One region of the Acuticoccus sp. MNP-M23 genome, then DNA from elsewhere that is predicted to be linked to it. Evidence: predicted binding sites of a transcription regulator. Region 1 holds the regulator's gene; the other holds the start of a gene.

Region 1 (7,962 bases):
GACCATCATGAAAACTGCGATGAACCAGACAGCGGACGAAACCGGCACCGGCGACCACGGCACCGCGCATGACGCCGCGTCGCTGGAAAGACAGGCCGAGACGGGGGGTGAGTTCACCCGCGACCACGATCTGGTGTTCGACACGATCCGCCGCCCCTTCGCACAGCCGCAGCGCGCCAAGATCGACGCGCGCGACGTCTGCGTCGACTACGGACAGAAGCGGGCGATCCATCACATCTCGATGGCGATCCCCGAAAAGTCGGTGACGGCCTTCATCGGCCCGTCGGGCTGCGGCAAGTCCACGTATCTGCGCTGCTTCAACCGGATGAACGACACCATCGACGGGTGCCGCGTGACCGGCCGGATCGAGATGGACGACGAGGACCTCAACAACCACGACCTCGACGTGGTGCTGCTGCGCGCCCGCGTCGGCATGGTGTTCCAGAAGCCGAACCCGTTCCCCAAGTCGATCTACGACAACATCGTCTACGGTCCAAAGATCCACGGCACAGCCACCAAGAAGGCCGACCTCGACATCATCGTCGAGCGGAGCCTGCGCCGTGCGGGCCTTTGGAACGAGGTGAAGGACAGGCTGAACGAGGCGGGCACCGGCCTGTCCGGCGGCCAGCAGCAGCGCCTGTGCATCGCGCGCGCCATTGCCGTGAACCCCGAAGTCATCCTGATGGACGAGCCTTGTTCGGCGCTCGATCCCATCGCAACCGGCACCGTGGAAACGCTGATCCACGAACTGCGCGAGAACTACACGATCGTCATTGTGACGCACTCGATGGCACAAGCCGAGCGCGTGAGCCAGAAGACGTGCTATTTCCACCTCGGCTATCTCGTCGAGGAAGGACCAACTGAAGAGATCTTCAATGATCCTCAAGAGGAGCGCACACGCCAGTATATAACTGGTGTGTTTGGGTAGGAATGCAGCCGTGGCACGTCATTGCGTGGTGTCCGGCGGACGGAGTCATGACGTGGGTATTGTTGTAAGAGACCAGTTTACCGAGATGCAGCGACTGGCAGGAGAAATCGCCGAGATGGGCGGGCTGGCCGAGCAGCTGGTGATGGAGAGCGTGACCGCGCTGACGCGGCTCGACACGCACCTCGCACGCCGGGTGATCGCGGCCGACCGCAAGCTCGACGCCATGCAGCGCAGCGTGGAGAACCACACGGTGGAGATGATCGTGGCGCACCGGCCCGAGGGCAAGGCGCTGCGCGAGCTGGTGGCGGGCCTGCGCATCTCGTCCGACCTCGAACGGGTCGGCGATCTGGCAAAGAACAACGCGAAGCGGTTGCTGGCCATCGAGAACAGCGCGCATCCGCCCCGCGTGGCGCTCGGCATCGAGCACATGTCGGAAATTGCGCTGGAGCAGCTGAAAACGGTGCTCGACGCGTTCACCAGCCAGGACGTGCCGGCTGCGCTGGACGTGCGCCTGCGCGACGACGAGGTGGACGCGATCCACACCTCCATCTTCCGCGAGCTGCTGACGTACATGATGGAGAATCCGCGGAACATCACGTTCTGCACGCATCTCCTGTTCTGCGCAAAGAACATCGAGCGCATCGGCGATCACGCGACAAATATTGCCGAGGCCATCCACTACGTCGTGACCGGCGAGCAGCCCGCGGAAGCTCGCGAAAAGTCCGACGCGTCGTCTTACCTGTCTGCGGATTTCACAGGCAACGTCGGCTTGCGCTGACGGTGACCGGGGCCGCTGACACTTTGTCAAAGGTTAGTTCATGCATGGACCCGACGCGGTTGAACCGTGTGGCAGCGATGCGCATGCGGTGCGGTCCAGGGGCGCGATAATGCCCCGCATCATGATTGTCGAAGACGAGGAGCCGCTAGTGCTTCTCCTGCGCTACAACCTCGAAGCGGAAGGCTATGCGGTCGATTCGTGCAGTCGCGGCGACGAGGCCGAGATGCGCCTTCTGGAACAGCCGCCCGATCTTCTGGTGCTCGACTGGATGCTGCCGGGCCTGTCCGGGATCGAGCTGTGCCGCCGGATCCGGTCCCGCCCGCAGACCGAGCATCTGCCCATCGTGATGCTGACGGCGCGCGGCGAGGAGACCGAGCGGGTGCGCGGCCTTGCCACCGGCGCCGACGACTACGTGACCAAGCCCTTCTCGACGCCCGAGCTGATGGCCCGCATCCGCGGCCTTCTGCGCCGCTCCAAGCCCGAAAAGGTTTCGGCGATGCTGCGCGCTGGCAGCCTGGAGCTGGATCGCACGATGCACCGCGTGCAGCGGGGCGGCCGCGAGGTGAAGCTGGGGCCGACCGAATTCCGCCTGCTTGAATTTCTGATGCAGTCACCCGGCCGCGTGTTCAGCCGCGAGCAGCTTCTGGACGGCGTGTGGGGGCGGGACGTTTACGTGGACGAACGCACGGTGGACGTGCACATCGGCCGCCTGCGCAAGCAGCTCAAGCGCGGCAAGGAGGCGGACCCGATCCGCACAGTGCGCGGCGCCGGCTACGCCTTCGACGACAGGTTCGGCGCCGACTGAGAGCGGCGCTTTTCAGGCTCGGCGCCGGCAATCGCCGCCGCCGCCTCATTGGTTGCCGCGTCAGCGCCCGGTGGGCTTGCGCGGCTTGTTGGTGCGGCCGGGGAATGCCACGTCGGCGTGGGCGGTGCAGTAGGTGTCGCCAGGTTCGGACCGCGCACCGCAGAAGCTGAAATTGTCGCCGGACGGATCGCCGATGGGCCAGCGGCATGTGCTGGCGCTGAGGTCCGTCAGCGTGATTCCGCCGCGCAAGGGCACCACCTCGGCAACATGCTGAGGTACGGGGGCCGGCTCGAAAACCTCCCGCTCGACCACCTTCACCGCAGCAGCGCCGGCCGCCATCACGCGCGGTTGTGCAGCGGGCTTTGGCGTTCGGACCGCAGCGGCTGCGGCGGCGGGCGAGACGGTGGCGGGCGCCGGTGCGGCGCGACGGGCTGCGGGGCGCGCCGTCTTCACGCGGCCCGACAGACCCAGCCGGTGGATCTTGCCGATCACCGCATTGCGCGTGACACCGCCCATCGTCCCGGCGATCTGGGACGCGGAGTGCCCCTCTGCCCAGAGCTTGCGCAGTTGTTCGATCCGCTCGTCGGTCCAGCTCATCGCAGTCCCCTTGCTGTCCACAAACAGCCCACAGGGAATCCAAAGGCGGCGCGCCGAAAACGGCACGGGAATCCACCGTGTTGGCTGAAGGCTGTGGAGCGCGTCATTTGCGCTCCTGTTCCTCATGAATCGTAAAGGAATTGACGAATCAGCGTCTAGAGTCAGCGAGTCGCGATGGACTCAAGAGTTGCTTTTTCCCCAACCATCGGGAAGAAGACGCGTTCGTCTTCGGGCGAGATACCCCAACTCTGTGGAGAAGCGCGTCAAGCGCGACACAATTATGACCGAACCCGCGTTGTTCGCCACCTACAACCGTATTCCCGTCTCGTTTGATTCGGGTGAGGGCGTCTGGCTGCACGGGTCCGACGGGCGACGATACCTCGACATGGGCGCCGGCATCGCCGTGTCCGCCCTTGGCCACCAGCATCCGCACCTTGTTGCGGAGATGCAGAAGGCCGTCGCCGGCGTGTGGCACACGTCCAACCTCTTTGAAATTCCGGAGCAGGCCCGCCTTGGCGAGCGCTTGGTGGCGGAGACGTTTGCCGAGCGCGTGTTCTTCTGCAACTCGGGCGCCGAGGCCAACGAGGCCGCGATCAAGACCGCGCGGCGCTACCAGTTCATCAACGGCCACCCGGAGCGCACCCGCATCATCACCATGGCGGGCGCCTTCCACGGGCGGACGCTCGGCACCATCGCGGCCGGCGGCTCGCCCAAATATCTGGAAGGCTTCGGCGAACCGCTCGCCGGGTTCGACCAGGCGCCGTATGATGACATTGAAGCGGTCAAGGCACTGATCGGGCCCGAAACGGCGGCGATCATGGTCGAGCCGATCCAGGGCGAGGGCGGCATCCGCCCGGTCTCGCGCGAAGTGCTGGCCGAGATGCGGGCGCTGTGCGACGAGCACGGCCTTCTCCTGGTGTTTGACGAGGTGCAAACGGGTGCAGGGCGCACCGGCACGCTGTTCGCCTATCAGTCGCTCGGCGTCACGCCCGACATTCTGGCGGCGGCCAAGGGCATCGGCGGCGGCTTCCCGCTCGGCGCGTGCCTTGCCACGGCGGATGCCGCGGCGGGCATGGTGCCCGGCACCCACGGCACCACCTATGGCGGCAACCGTCTTGCGTGCGTGGCGGGCAATGCCGTGCTCGACGTGCTTCTGGAGGACGGCTTTCTTGAAAAGGTCCGGCAGACCGGGCTTTACGCCAAGCAGGCGCTTGCCGGTCTGGTGGACAGCCATCCGGACATTTTCGAGACTGTGCGCGGCGAGGGGCTGATGATCGGCGTCAAATGCCGTGCGCCGGTGGCGGACATCACCAATGCTGCCCGCGCCGAAGGGCTGCTCGTCATCCCGGCCGGCGAAAACACCGCCCGCCTTCTGCCGCCGCTGGTGGCAACGGAGGCGGACATCCGCGAGGCGGTGGCGATGCTCGACCGTGCGGCAACCGCGGTGGAAGCCAAGAGTGCGGCGGCCCCGCAATGAGCGAGCCGATCCACTTCCTGGACCTTGCGAGCCAGCCGCAGGGCGCCCTTCGCGCCATTCTGGACGAGGCACACCGGATCAAGGGGGAGGGGCGCAAGCCCCGTCCCCGGACCGACGTTCTCGCCGGGCGCACGCTCGCCATGGTGTTCGAGAAGCCGTCCACCCGCACGCGCTTCTCGTTCGACCTTGCCATGCGCGAAATGGGCGGCGACACGATCGTCGCCAATGGCAGCGAGATGCAGCTCGGCCGCGGCGAATCGATGCCGGATACGGCGCGCGTCCTGTCCCGCTACGTCGACGCGGTGATGATCCGCATGCTCGACCACGACGCGCTCGCCGAGTTCGCCCGCCATGCCGAGATGCCGGTGATCAACGGCCTTACCCGCCGCTCGCACCCGTGCCAGATCATCGCGGACCTCATCACCATCGAGGAACGCCTCGGCCCCATCGAGGCGCGCACGGTGGCCTGGGTCGGCGACGGCAACAACATGACGGCAACCTTCCTGGAGGCTGCCGGCCCGCTGGGCTTCCGCATGCGCATCGCGACGCCGCCGGAGCTTGCCGTGCCGGACGATGTGGTGGAGGCCGCGCGTGCCGCCGGGGCCGACGTTTTCGTTTCCACCGACCCGCGCGAGGCGGTGGACGGCGCCGACGTTGTGGCGGCCGACTGCTTCGCCTCCATGGGCGACGAGGACGAGGCTCGCCGGCTGAAGTTGCTCATGCCCTACCAGGTGAACGATGACCTGATGGCGGCGGCAGCGCCCGGCGCCGTGTTCCTCCACTGCCTCCCCGCGCACCGCAACGAGGAAGTGACGGATGCGGTGATGGACGGCCCCCAGTCGGCCGTGTTCGACGAGGCGGAAAATCGCATCCACGCGCAAAAGGCCGTGCTTGCCTATGTGTTCGGGCTGATTGCGGTGGCCCCTGCCTCGGACCGCTGACACCTGATGGCGCGGTCGCCCCGCGCCATCACCCCTTCGGCGGCAAGAACCCGAGCCCGCCGGAAATCCGGTTCCAGGTATTGATGTTGGCGATCGCCACCGTCAGCTGCACCGCCTCCTCCTGCGAAAAATGCGCGAGCAATGCGGCAAATGCCTGGCGTGAGCCGGTTCCCGCGCGCATTCCGGTCAGGTGCTCGGCAAAGGCGAGCGCCGCCTTCTCGCGCGGCGAAAACAGCGCGCCGTGCTGCCATCCTTCAATGCTGGCCACCTTCGCATCGTCGATGCCGATGCGGCGCGCAATGCCCAGATGCAGCGCAATGCAGAAGGCGCAGCCGTTGATCTGCGAGATGCGCAGCTTGACGAGTTCGGTCAGTTCCCTGGAAAGGCCTGCGTCGTCCACCGCCTTGCCCATGGCAAGGAGGGCCGCGGAAGCCTCCGGCATCATGGCCTGGAATGTCTCGTAGGTGAGGCCCGGCGGGGCGGCGTTGTCGTTGGTGCTCAACTCGGGTTCAACCTTTGAAGGCGCTGGCTCAGGCCCAGCGGGCGCGGGCGGCATCGTCGGCGCTCTTTGCCTCGATCCACTCGCCCTTTGTGCCGTCCGCCAGATGTTCGCGCTTCCAGAACGGCGCGTCGGTCTTCAGGAAATCCATCACGAAGCGGGCGGCCTCGAAGGCGGCGTCGCGGTGGGCCGAGCCTGCCGCCACCAGAACGATGGGTTCACCCACCGCGACAACGCCGGTGCGGTGAACCGCGAGAACGCCGTCGAGCGGCCAGCGCGCCATGGCAGCCTCCGCGATGCGCTGCATCTCGGCCTCCGCCATGCCAGGATAATGCTCCAGCTCCAGCGCAGTGATCCGCCCGCCCTCGCCCCGGCAATAGCCGCTGAACGTGACCACCGCGCCGGTGTGATCGCGCGGCGATATTTCGGCCAGCCATGCCGCAGGGTCGAGCGGGCCGTCCAGCACGCCGACATGAAAGCGGGGCGGGGCGTCAGCCACCGGTCATCGGCGGAAAAAGGGCAATCTCGCCGGCATCGCGGATGGGCGTGTCGTGTGCCACGTGGCGGTGGTCTGCGGCGACGCGGATGAACGCGTCACGCTCCAGGGCATGGGCGTATTCCTCGCCCTTGCCCTTCAGGTGGAGGATCAGCTCGTGCGCTGTGGTGACGTCGGGCGGCAGGACGATGTCGTCCTCCGCGTGACCGATCCGCTCGCGCACCCAGGCGAAATACTTGACCTTCATTCTTCCTCGAACGCCTCCTTCGGCGTCTCCATCACGTATTGCACGAAGCTGGAGATGGTCATCAGCATGGCCGCCCACAGGATGAGGAGCGCCGCCACCCGCGCAACGGTGGGGAACGGCGCCAGCGGGGCGGCCATCAGCGCGGCCAGCGCCACCATCTGGAACGTGGTCTTCCATTTGCCCGCCATTGAGGGCGGCACCACGATGCCCTTGCCCGCCAGATGCTCCCGGTAGCCGGACATGGCAATTTCCCGCGCCAGAATGAGCGCGGCGGCAATCACGTTCAGCCCGTCGATCAGGCCGATGGCGCACAGCGCCAGCATCGTGACGGCGATCAGCAGCTTGTCGGCGATGGAGTCCATCATCCGGCCGAGATCGCTGGTCAGGTTCCAGGAGCGCGCGATGCGGCCGTCCAGCCAGTCGGTGATGGCGGCGAGCGCGAACACCACCAGTGCCAGCGTGAGGTTTACGCCCCACGGCCAGAGCAGAATGACCAGCAGCACGAAGATCGCGAGCCCGCGGAACACGGTGAGAATGTTCGGCAGCGTCATGTGGGAGAACAGCGACGGATAGGTTGGGCCTCCATGGGGGCGCTTTGCCGCAGCTGGCGCGGGCGGGGTGGCCGCCGGGGGTGCCGCCGCCGGGGCGGTGGCCGCTGCCGGGGCGGTGGCCGCAGGCGGGGTGGCCGCGGGAGCCGGTGCAGCTGCTGCGGGCGGTGCGGTTTGGGCGGGCTGCGCGGGTTCCGCCGGGGTCACTACTTCGGGCGTTGCAGCCGGCGGCGTTGCGACGACGGCGGGTTCGGGAATCCGGTCGGCTTCGTCCGAGGTGTCGGCCTCATCGGCCGGGTGGTTGTCGAGTGCGGTCTCCGGCAGGCCAGGCTCGGTGTCGGCCGCCATCTCGGGCGGTTCCGGAGTATCGGCCGAGGCCGGGCGTAAATTGCCGCCGGGGAGCCCGTCCAGCGGGGGTGGAACCTGTGTCGAACCCTCCTGGGAGACTGGGTCCTTGCGATGCGCCATGGCGCCTTCGTTTGTGTCATCAGTCATCGGGATGCCGGTGCGTTTGCCGCGTGAAAATGGTCATATACCCTTTTTGCGACGCTTTCCGAGATGCCGTCCACCTCTATCAGGTCGCCGACGCCAGCTTTGGACACGGCCTTGGCCGTGCCGAAATGCTTCAGGAGCGCCCGCTTGCGCG
Region 2 (7,962 bases), 300 kb from region 1:
GCGCAAGGTGTGGGACTGCCTCGTCTCAACCGTGCGCTTCTCCGGCGTGGTGTTCTTCCTGCTGGCAACATCAACCGTGCTGGGCTGGTTCGTCACCCGCTCGGGGCTGGCGCGGGACGCGGCCGGCATCATCACCTCGATCACCGACAACTGGGTCCTCCAGATCGGCCTCGTGAATCTCCTCCTGATCGCGCTCGGCACCGTTCTCGACGTGTTGCCCGCACTCGTCGTCGTTGCGCCGGTGCTGGTGCCGGCCATGGTGCAGCTCGGCTTTGATCCGCTGCACTTTGCCATCATCATGATCATCACGCTGAATGTCGCAAACATCACCCCGCCCGTCGGCATGACTCTGATGACCGCATCGCAGATCGCCGGCGTTCCCTACGAGAAGGCGATTGTCGCGGCGCTGCCGTTCTACATCAGCCACATTGCGGTGATTGCAATCGTGTCGCTGTGCCCCGCCTTCGTTCTGTTCATCCCGAGCCTGTTCAACTGACCCGCCGCCAAGACTCCCGGAGACCCCCGCCATGGCGCTCGACGCCCAGACCAATTCCACCATCGTTGCCGAGTTTCGCGATCGCACCCGCCGCTCCGCTGCGCAGGCCGAAGCCGCGCGCGAAGTGTTCCCGTCCGGCATAACCCACGATGCCCGGCACATGCTGCCCTATCCGCTGACTGTCGATCAGGGCCGCGGCAGCCGCAAATGGGACATCGATGGCAACGAGTATGTCGATTATTTCGGCGGTCATGGCGCGCTGCTTTTGGGGCACGGCAATCCGCGCGTGACGGCGGCCATCAAGGAGGCGCTCGACGACGGCACCCAATTTGCCGCCTCCACCACGCGCGAATACCGGTGGGGCAAGGCGGTGATCGACATGGTGCCGTCGGTGGAGCGGGTGCGCTTCACCGCCTCCGGCACGGAGGCGACGCTTCTGGCGCTGCGTCTTGCCCGCGCCTTCACCGGCCGGACCAAGCTTCTGCGCTTTGCGTCATATTTTCATGGCTGGCACGACCACATGACGCACGGCTACACCAGCCACTTCGACGGCACGCCCACTGCCGGCGTCCTCCAGTCCATTGCCGATGACGTGGTGCTCGTCGCGCCGAACGACACCGAGGCGGTTCGCGCGGCGCTGGCCGGCGGCGACGTGGCTGCAATTATCGTGGAGCCGACGGGGGCCTCCTTCGGCCGCGTGCCGATTGCGGACGGCGTGCTCGCCGCGCTGCGCGAGGCGGCGACCGAGACCGGCACCGTCCTCATCTTCGACGAAGTGATTTCCGGCTTCCGCGTTGCCCGCGGCGGAGCGCAGGAAGCCTCCGGCGTAACGCCTGACCTCACCACCATGGCAAAGATCGTCGCAGGAGGCCTGCCCGGCGGCGCGGTCGGTGGGCGCGCCGACATCATGGAGCGGCTCGACTTCGAGGCTGCGGCCGACAAGAGCTTCGAGAAGATCGGCCACCCCGGCACCTTCAACGCCAACCCGGTTTCAGCTGCCGCCGGCATTGCCGCACTCGACATCATCGCCAACGGCGACGCCTGCGATCGCGCCAACGCCTACGCTGCCGAGCTGCGCGAGAAGCTGAACCGTCTGTTTGCCGCCAAAGGGGCGCCGTTTGCCGCCTACGGCACCTATTCGGGCTTCCACATCTTCCTCAACGTGGAAAAGCGCACCATCGACCCGCTGGCATTCGACCCGTTCGCCCTCCCGTGGAAGGAGCTGAAGGCTGCGCCCTCCGCGCTGGTCGACCGGCTGCGCATGGCGATGATCATCAACGGCGTCGACCTGTCCGGCTGGCCCGGCGGCCTTGCCAGCGCCACCCATGATGCTGACGACATGGCGGTGACGATGAAGGCGTTCGAGGCCGCCATCGCGCGCATGAAGGAAGAGCCGGACCTGTGACGCTGGACGAGATCGACACCCCGGCCATCCTGATCGACACGACGATTGCCGAGGCGAACCTTGCCCGCGCGCAGGACTACGCCGATGCAAACGGGATGACGCTGCGCCCCCACATCAAGACCCACAAGCTGCCGATGTGGGCCAAGCGCCAGCTTGCGCTGGGGGCCGTCGGCATCACCTGCCAGAAGGTCGGCGAGGCGGAGGTGATGGCGGACGCCGGCATCGCCGACATCTTCATCCCCTACAACATCCTCGGCGCGCCCAAGCTCAAACGCCTCGCCGCGCTGCACCGGCGGATCGAACTGTCGGTCGCCGCCGACAGCGAAATCACGGTCGAGGGATATGCGGCGCATTTCGCCGATCCGGCGCACCCGCTGAAAATTCTGGTGGAGATCGATACCGGGGCCGGGCGCTGCGGTGTTGTCACGCCGGATGAACTCGTGGCGCTGGCGCGATCCATCGAGACCGCCCCCGGCCTCATCTTCGAAGGGGTGATGACCTATCCGCCGCGGGGCAAGACTGCGGAGGTCAACGCCGCGCTGGGCGATGCGGTGGCGGCGCTGACCGCTGCCGGCCTGCCGCCGCGGCGCGTGTCCAACGGCGGCTCGCCTGATTATTACCACGCCGCTGACGTGACCAACGCGACCGAGCATCGCCCGGGCACCTACATCTACTCGGACCGGATGCAGGTGGCGCTTGGCCACGGCACGCTTGAAGATTGCGCACTCACAGTTCTTGCCACCGTGGTCAGCCATCCGGTGCCGGGCCGGATCGTGCTGGACACCGGCTCCAAGGCGCTGGCCGCCGATCTCGCGCCGGTCCCCGGCCACGGCCACCTGGTGGAATATCCCGACGCCATCGTCACCAGCCTCAGCGAAGAGCACGCGGTGGTGAACGTTTCGGCATGCAGCGCGGTGCCGGAGATCGGCCAGCGGGTGCGCGTGATCCCGAACCACGTCTGCGTGGTGTCGAACCTGTTCGACGCGGTGCACCTCGTCTCCGGCGACCATGTCGAAGCTGTCCCCGTCGCAGCGCGCGGCCGGCTCGGCTGAGCCGCGACTGACAGTGGCCGCAGCGGGCGCGTTGCGGTGCGCCGGCTGCGGTTTTGCCCTGAAAGGTCGGCGCGGCGGGCGCGCGCTGTCACGCGTTCCCGCCGCGCAACGGGCCGGAAAGGTCCGGCCCGTTGCAAGCGCGATCAGGCGCCGATCTTGCCGCCGTTCTTCTTCGTGATCGCCACCACGGACGGACGCACCGGAAGCGCGTCGTTGAAGTCCGGCCAGCGGGTCGAAAGATCCTCGTAGTAGGAGTTGCGGCCGAAGCCCTCCCAGTCTTCGCCGCCATCGCCGGGGTGCTGGACGGCGACGAAGAAGGTGGCAAGGTCCGGTGTCGGCCGCGGACCGCACATCTCGGCGCCGACCGGCACACGGTAGAACAGCTTCGACGTGCCGCGCGCCGCGCCATCGGTATCGACCGCCCAGAGGCCGTCGGTGCGTCCGGTCTTCTTCGGCGAGTTGCCGTCGGTCGACACCCAGAGCCGGCCGTCGCTGTCGACCGCGCAGTTGTCGGGCATCCCGAACCAGCCATTCTCGGTGGTCGCGGTGGAGAATGTGGCGCCCACTTCGGCAATGGACGGGTCGCCGCACTTGAGGAGAATTTCCCAGGTGCCTTTCGTTGCCGCGAAGTCGCCGCCTTCTTCCGAAATCTCGACGATATGGCCGAACGCGTTGTCGACGCGCGGGTTGGCGGCGTTCGGGTCCTGCCGCTTGGTGTTGTTGGTCAGCATCACGTAGACGCGGCCATTGTCTCCGTTCGGCTCGATGTCCTCGGGGCGGTCCATGGGCGTGGCGCCGAGAAGGTCGGCAGCGCGGCGCGTCTCGATCAGAACGTCGGCCTGGCTCGCAAAGCCGTTCTCGCTGTTGAGCGGACCTTCGCCGTGGGCGAGGGGCATCCAGGTCACCGCACCGTCTTCGTCAAAACGGGCAACGTAGAGCGTGCCGTCGTCGAGAAGGTCGAGGTTCGCTGCGCGGTCGTCCGGGTTGTAGCGGCCCGCGGTCACGAACTTGTAGACATAGTCGAAGCGCTCGTCGTCGCCGAGGTAGAAGACAACCTGTCCGCCGGGCGCGAGGATCGATTCGGCGCCTTCATGCTTGAAGCGGCCAAGGGCCGTGCGCTTCTTCGGCGTCGACGTCGGGTCATCGACATCGACTTCCACCACCCAGCCGAAGCGGTTGGGCTCGTTGGGTTCCTTCGAAACGTCGAAGCGGTCGTAAAAATTGCCCCATTCGTAGCTGCCCTGCGGCACGCCGTAGCGCTCATAATTGGCGGCCTCGGGATGGCCTTCCGGCAGTTCGCCGAGGAAGTAGCCGTGGAAATTCTCCTCGGCCATCACGTAGGTGCCCCAGGGCGTGACGCCGCCGGCGCAGTTGTTGAGGGTGCCGATGACGGCGCGGCCGGACGGATCGGCGTTGGTGGCAAGGCGGGCATGACCGGCAGCGGGGCCGCTGAGCGCCATCGGGGTGGCCGAGGTGATACGTCGGTTCTTGGCGCCGTCCAGCACCGGCGTCCAGCGCCCGTCCTTTTTCTCGATCTCGATGATTGTGCCGCCGTGCGCGGCCATCTCGATGTCGACGCGTGCCTGATCGGCCGGTGCGACGGTGAGCTTGTCATCCGCGCCCACGGTGACGATGCCGGGGAACATCAGGTGCTCATTGGTGTATTCGTGGTTCACGACCAGAATGCCGTGGTCGGACGAGCCATCCATCGGGATATAGCCGACGAAGTCGTTGTTGTAGCCGAACTGGCGCTCCTGCGCGGCCCGCGACTGGGCGTTCGGGTCGAACTCGGGCGCGTCGGCAAACACCTTGTCGCCCCAGCGCAGCAGAACGTCGGCGTTGTAGCCCTCGGCAACATGGTGATCGGCGTCGACGCCGGCCGTCACTTCTTCGAAGTTGAATGAGGAGGCTGCCGTTTCCGCGCTTGCCCGGTCGGCGGCAAGGAGTGCCATCGGGCTGACCGTGGCGGTGATTGCCGTCGCCGCGAGGGACCCGCGCAGGAAGCCGCGGCGGGAAAACCGAGCGGCGATGATCTCGCCCATGGTCCGGTTTGCGGTGGAGTTGTGCCCCGGTCCGTCGGCTTCCTCAAGGAGGCTGGTCTTGAATATCTGCGTCATCGGTTTCGCTCTCTGGCATCAGGGCAGCCGCCACCAATCGCCTGCGACACGCGTGGACGTGACCGAGCGGTTGCGGTGGCACACTGCCATTGGAACGATCCCAATCTAGGTGTGATTTTGTAACGTGGTGATGACATCCCGCCGCCCATTATTGCCCCGGCCGCTGACCACCGCCGCGCACGCCAACGCGGGCAGTGCGGTCGATGCCGCCTCTGCGCCAGAACGCTTTTCGAGGGATCTTGCGCCTCTGGACGCAGCGCCGCCCGGCGCGTTCATGCTAATCGGCAACGGTAGAAAAGGCGCCATAGGCCGGGGCCTGCACGCAGACACCGACGACATTCTAGAAATCAGCGCCGCTTGCCGGGTCGCGCTGGCAAGGGGCACGAAATGAGCGACACGCTGTCTGATAAACGGCCCATCGTTGCGGCGCACTGGGGCACGTACCGGGCCGAGATGAAGGATGGCCGCGCCGTCGCGCTCCACCCGTTCGAGGCGGACCCGGACCCGTCCGGCATCGGCGGCGCCATGCTGGAAACGCTCGCCGATCCCACGCGGATCGGTCAACCGATGGTGCGCCGCGGCTGGCTCGCCGGTGAGGCCGACCGCAGCCTGCGCGGCCGCGACGAATTTGTTGCCGTGCCGTGGGACGAAGCGCTGGACCTTGCCGGCGGCGCTCTTTCGGACGCGCGGGCTGCCCACGGCAACGAGGCGATCTATGCCGGCTCCTACGGCTGGGCGAGCGCGGGGCGGTTCCACCATGCGCAGAGCCAGCTGCGCCGGTTCATGGGTCTGTTCGGCGGCTACACAAGCCGGCGCAACAGCTACAGCTTTGCCGCCGCCGAGGTGGTCCTGCCGCACGTTATGGGCTCCATGCACAAGCTGTTGCAGGAGCACACCGGCTGGGACGAGGTCGGCAAGGCGGGCGCGCTGGTGGTGGCGTTCGGCGGCATCGCGCTGCGCAACGCGCAGGTGAACGGCGGCGGCGTCGCCCGCCACACGCAGCGCGGCGACATGGCGGCGGCGCTGGCTGCCGGTGCGCGGATCGTCAACATCAACCCCTCCGCGCTCGACCTTTCACCGGACGTGGCCGAGTGGATGCCGATCCGACCCTGCACCGATACCGCGCTCATGCTCGGCCTTGCCCACACCCTCCTCACCGAAAAACTGTGCGACCACGCCTTCCTCGCCAGCCACTGCGAGGGCTTCGAGCTTTTCGCCCCCTACCTCACCGGCACCGCCGACGGGACGCCGAAGGATGCCGCCTGGGCTGCCGCCATCACCGGCCTCGCACCGGACGCGATCACGGCGCTTGCCCGGCGGATGGCAGCGGGGCCGACGCTGGTCAACTTCAGCTGGTCGCTCACCCGGCAGGAAAACGGCGAGTCCGCGGTGTGGATGGCGGTCGTGCTCGCCGCGATGCTGGGCCGGATCGGCAAGCCCGGTGAGGGGCTGGCGCTGGGCCTCGGCGCGATCAACAGCGTCGGAGCCACGCGCGGGCCACTGCCGGTGGCCGCCTTCCCCGGCGTGCCGAACAAGGTGCAGCGCTTCATCCCCGTCGCCCGCATTGCCGACATGCTGCTCGCTCCCGGCGACACGGTGGATTATGACGGACAGACGCTGACCTATCCGGACATACGCCTCATCTACTGGGCCGGCGGCAACCCGTTCCACCACCATCAGGACCTCAACCGCCTGCGCACCGCATGGCAAAAGGCCGAAACCGTCATCGTGCATGAACCGCACTGGACGCCGCTTGCCCGCTTTGCCGACATCGTGTTCCCGGCAACCCTCTCGGCCGAGCGGGACGACGTCTCCGCCTCCTCGACGGACACGCACCTGTTCGCGACCCGTGCCGTCGCCCGGCCTTTTGGCGAGTCGCGCAGCGACCATGCGATTTTCGCCGGCCTCGCCGAGCGGCTGACGCCCCCCGGCGGCAACGGCACCCTCGCGGACGCATTCACCGAAGGTCGTGATGAGGCCGGCTGGATTGAGGAGATCTACGCGCGCACCGCCGCCGCCATGGCAAAGATCGGCCAGCCCCTGCCTGACTACGAGACATTTCGCACCAGAGGCTTCGTGGCAGCAGCGACCGCGCCGCAACCCTCGTTCGTCGAGCGGTTCAGCGCCGATCCTGCGGCCGCACCGTTGCCGACACCGTCCGGCCGGATCGAGATTTACAGCGCCGCAATCGCATCGTTCGGGCACCCCGGCCTGCCGGGGCATCCGGCGTGGCACGCACCTGCCGAATGGCTGGGCGCGGAAGGGGCAATGGGCCAGCTTCACCTCGTCACCCACCAGCCCGCACGGCGCCTGCACTCCCAGCTCGACCAGAGCGCCTACAGCCGCGCCGGCAAGATTGCGGGGCGGACGCCATGCGTCTTGCACCCTGCCGAGGCGGATCGGCACGGCATAAAAGCTGGCGATCTGGTGGAGGTTTTCAACGCGCGGGGCCGCACCATTGCCGCGGCTGCGCTGGACGAAAACGTGATTGAGGGCGTGCTGCTGATGGCAACCGGCGCCTGGTACGACCCGGACTGGGATGGCGATCCGGCGCTGTGCAAGCACGGCAATCCCAATGTTCTGACGGCCGACACCGGCACCACACCGCTGGCGCAGGGCCCGTCGGCGCTGAGCTGCCTCGTCCGCATTCGCAGATGGGAGGGGCCGGTGCCGCCGGTCACCGCCTTCGTGCCGCCGCGGATCGTGCCGCGGGCCTGGCCCTGATCATGCGATTTGAAGCCCGCTTCGGCGGATGTCTGGAGCCAGATCCATGGCCCGTCGGGCTCGCGGATGGAGCGACGCAAGGATGGGAATAGCGGTGCCACTGGATGCACAGAAAATGCGAAGGTGGAAGCCTTCTTCGCGGAACTCCATGATGAGTGCGAGAGTGCC

What was found. Region 1 encodes PhoB, which activates phosphate uptake and scavenging genes when phosphate is short. Its sites were predicted from a motif close to TGTCATNNANCTGTCAT; they were not measured.
Region 2: a site for PhoB is predicted at 5,190-5,206, ahead of RDV64_RS05960 (PhoX family phosphatase). Genes of this name have one in related genera too.

Annotation. Positions count from the first base shown of each region.
Region 1 is NZ_CP133480.1:1,549,126-1,557,087, reverse strand. It holds gene pstB (phosphate ABC transporter ATP-binding protein PstB) at 8-928, shown strand; gene phoU (phosphate signaling complex protein PhoU) at 1,014-1,706, shown strand; gene phoB (phosphate regulon transcriptional regulator PhoB) at 1,816-2,511, shown strand; gene RDV64_RS07375 (GcrA family cell cycle regulator) at 2,572-3,108, opposite strand; gene RDV64_RS07370 (aspartate aminotransferase family protein) at 3,389-4,585, shown strand; gene argF (ornithine carbamoyltransferase) at 4,582-5,526, shown strand; gene RDV64_RS07360 (carboxymuconolactone decarboxylase family protein) at 5,555-5,968, opposite strand; gene RDV64_RS07355 (molybdenum cofactor biosynthesis protein MoaE) at 6,057-6,524, opposite strand; gene moaD (molybdopterin converting factor subunit 1) at 6,517-6,768, opposite strand; gene pgsA (CDP-diacylglycerol--glycerol-3-phosphate 3-phosphatidyltransferase) at 6,765-7,811, opposite strand; gene uvrC (excinuclease ABC subunit UvrC) at 7,808-7,962, opposite strand, start outside.
Region 2 is NZ_CP133480.1:1,247,004-1,254,965, reverse strand. It holds gene RDV64_RS05975 (TRAP transporter large permease) at 1-496, shown strand, start outside; gene RDV64_RS05970 (aminotransferase class III-fold pyridoxal phosphate-dependent enzyme) at 528-1,901, shown strand; gene RDV64_RS05965 (D-TA family PLP-dependent enzyme) at 1,898-2,953, shown strand; gene RDV64_RS05960 (PhoX family phosphatase) at 3,097-5,070, opposite strand; gene RDV64_RS05955 (molybdopterin-dependent oxidoreductase) at 5,458-7,794, shown strand.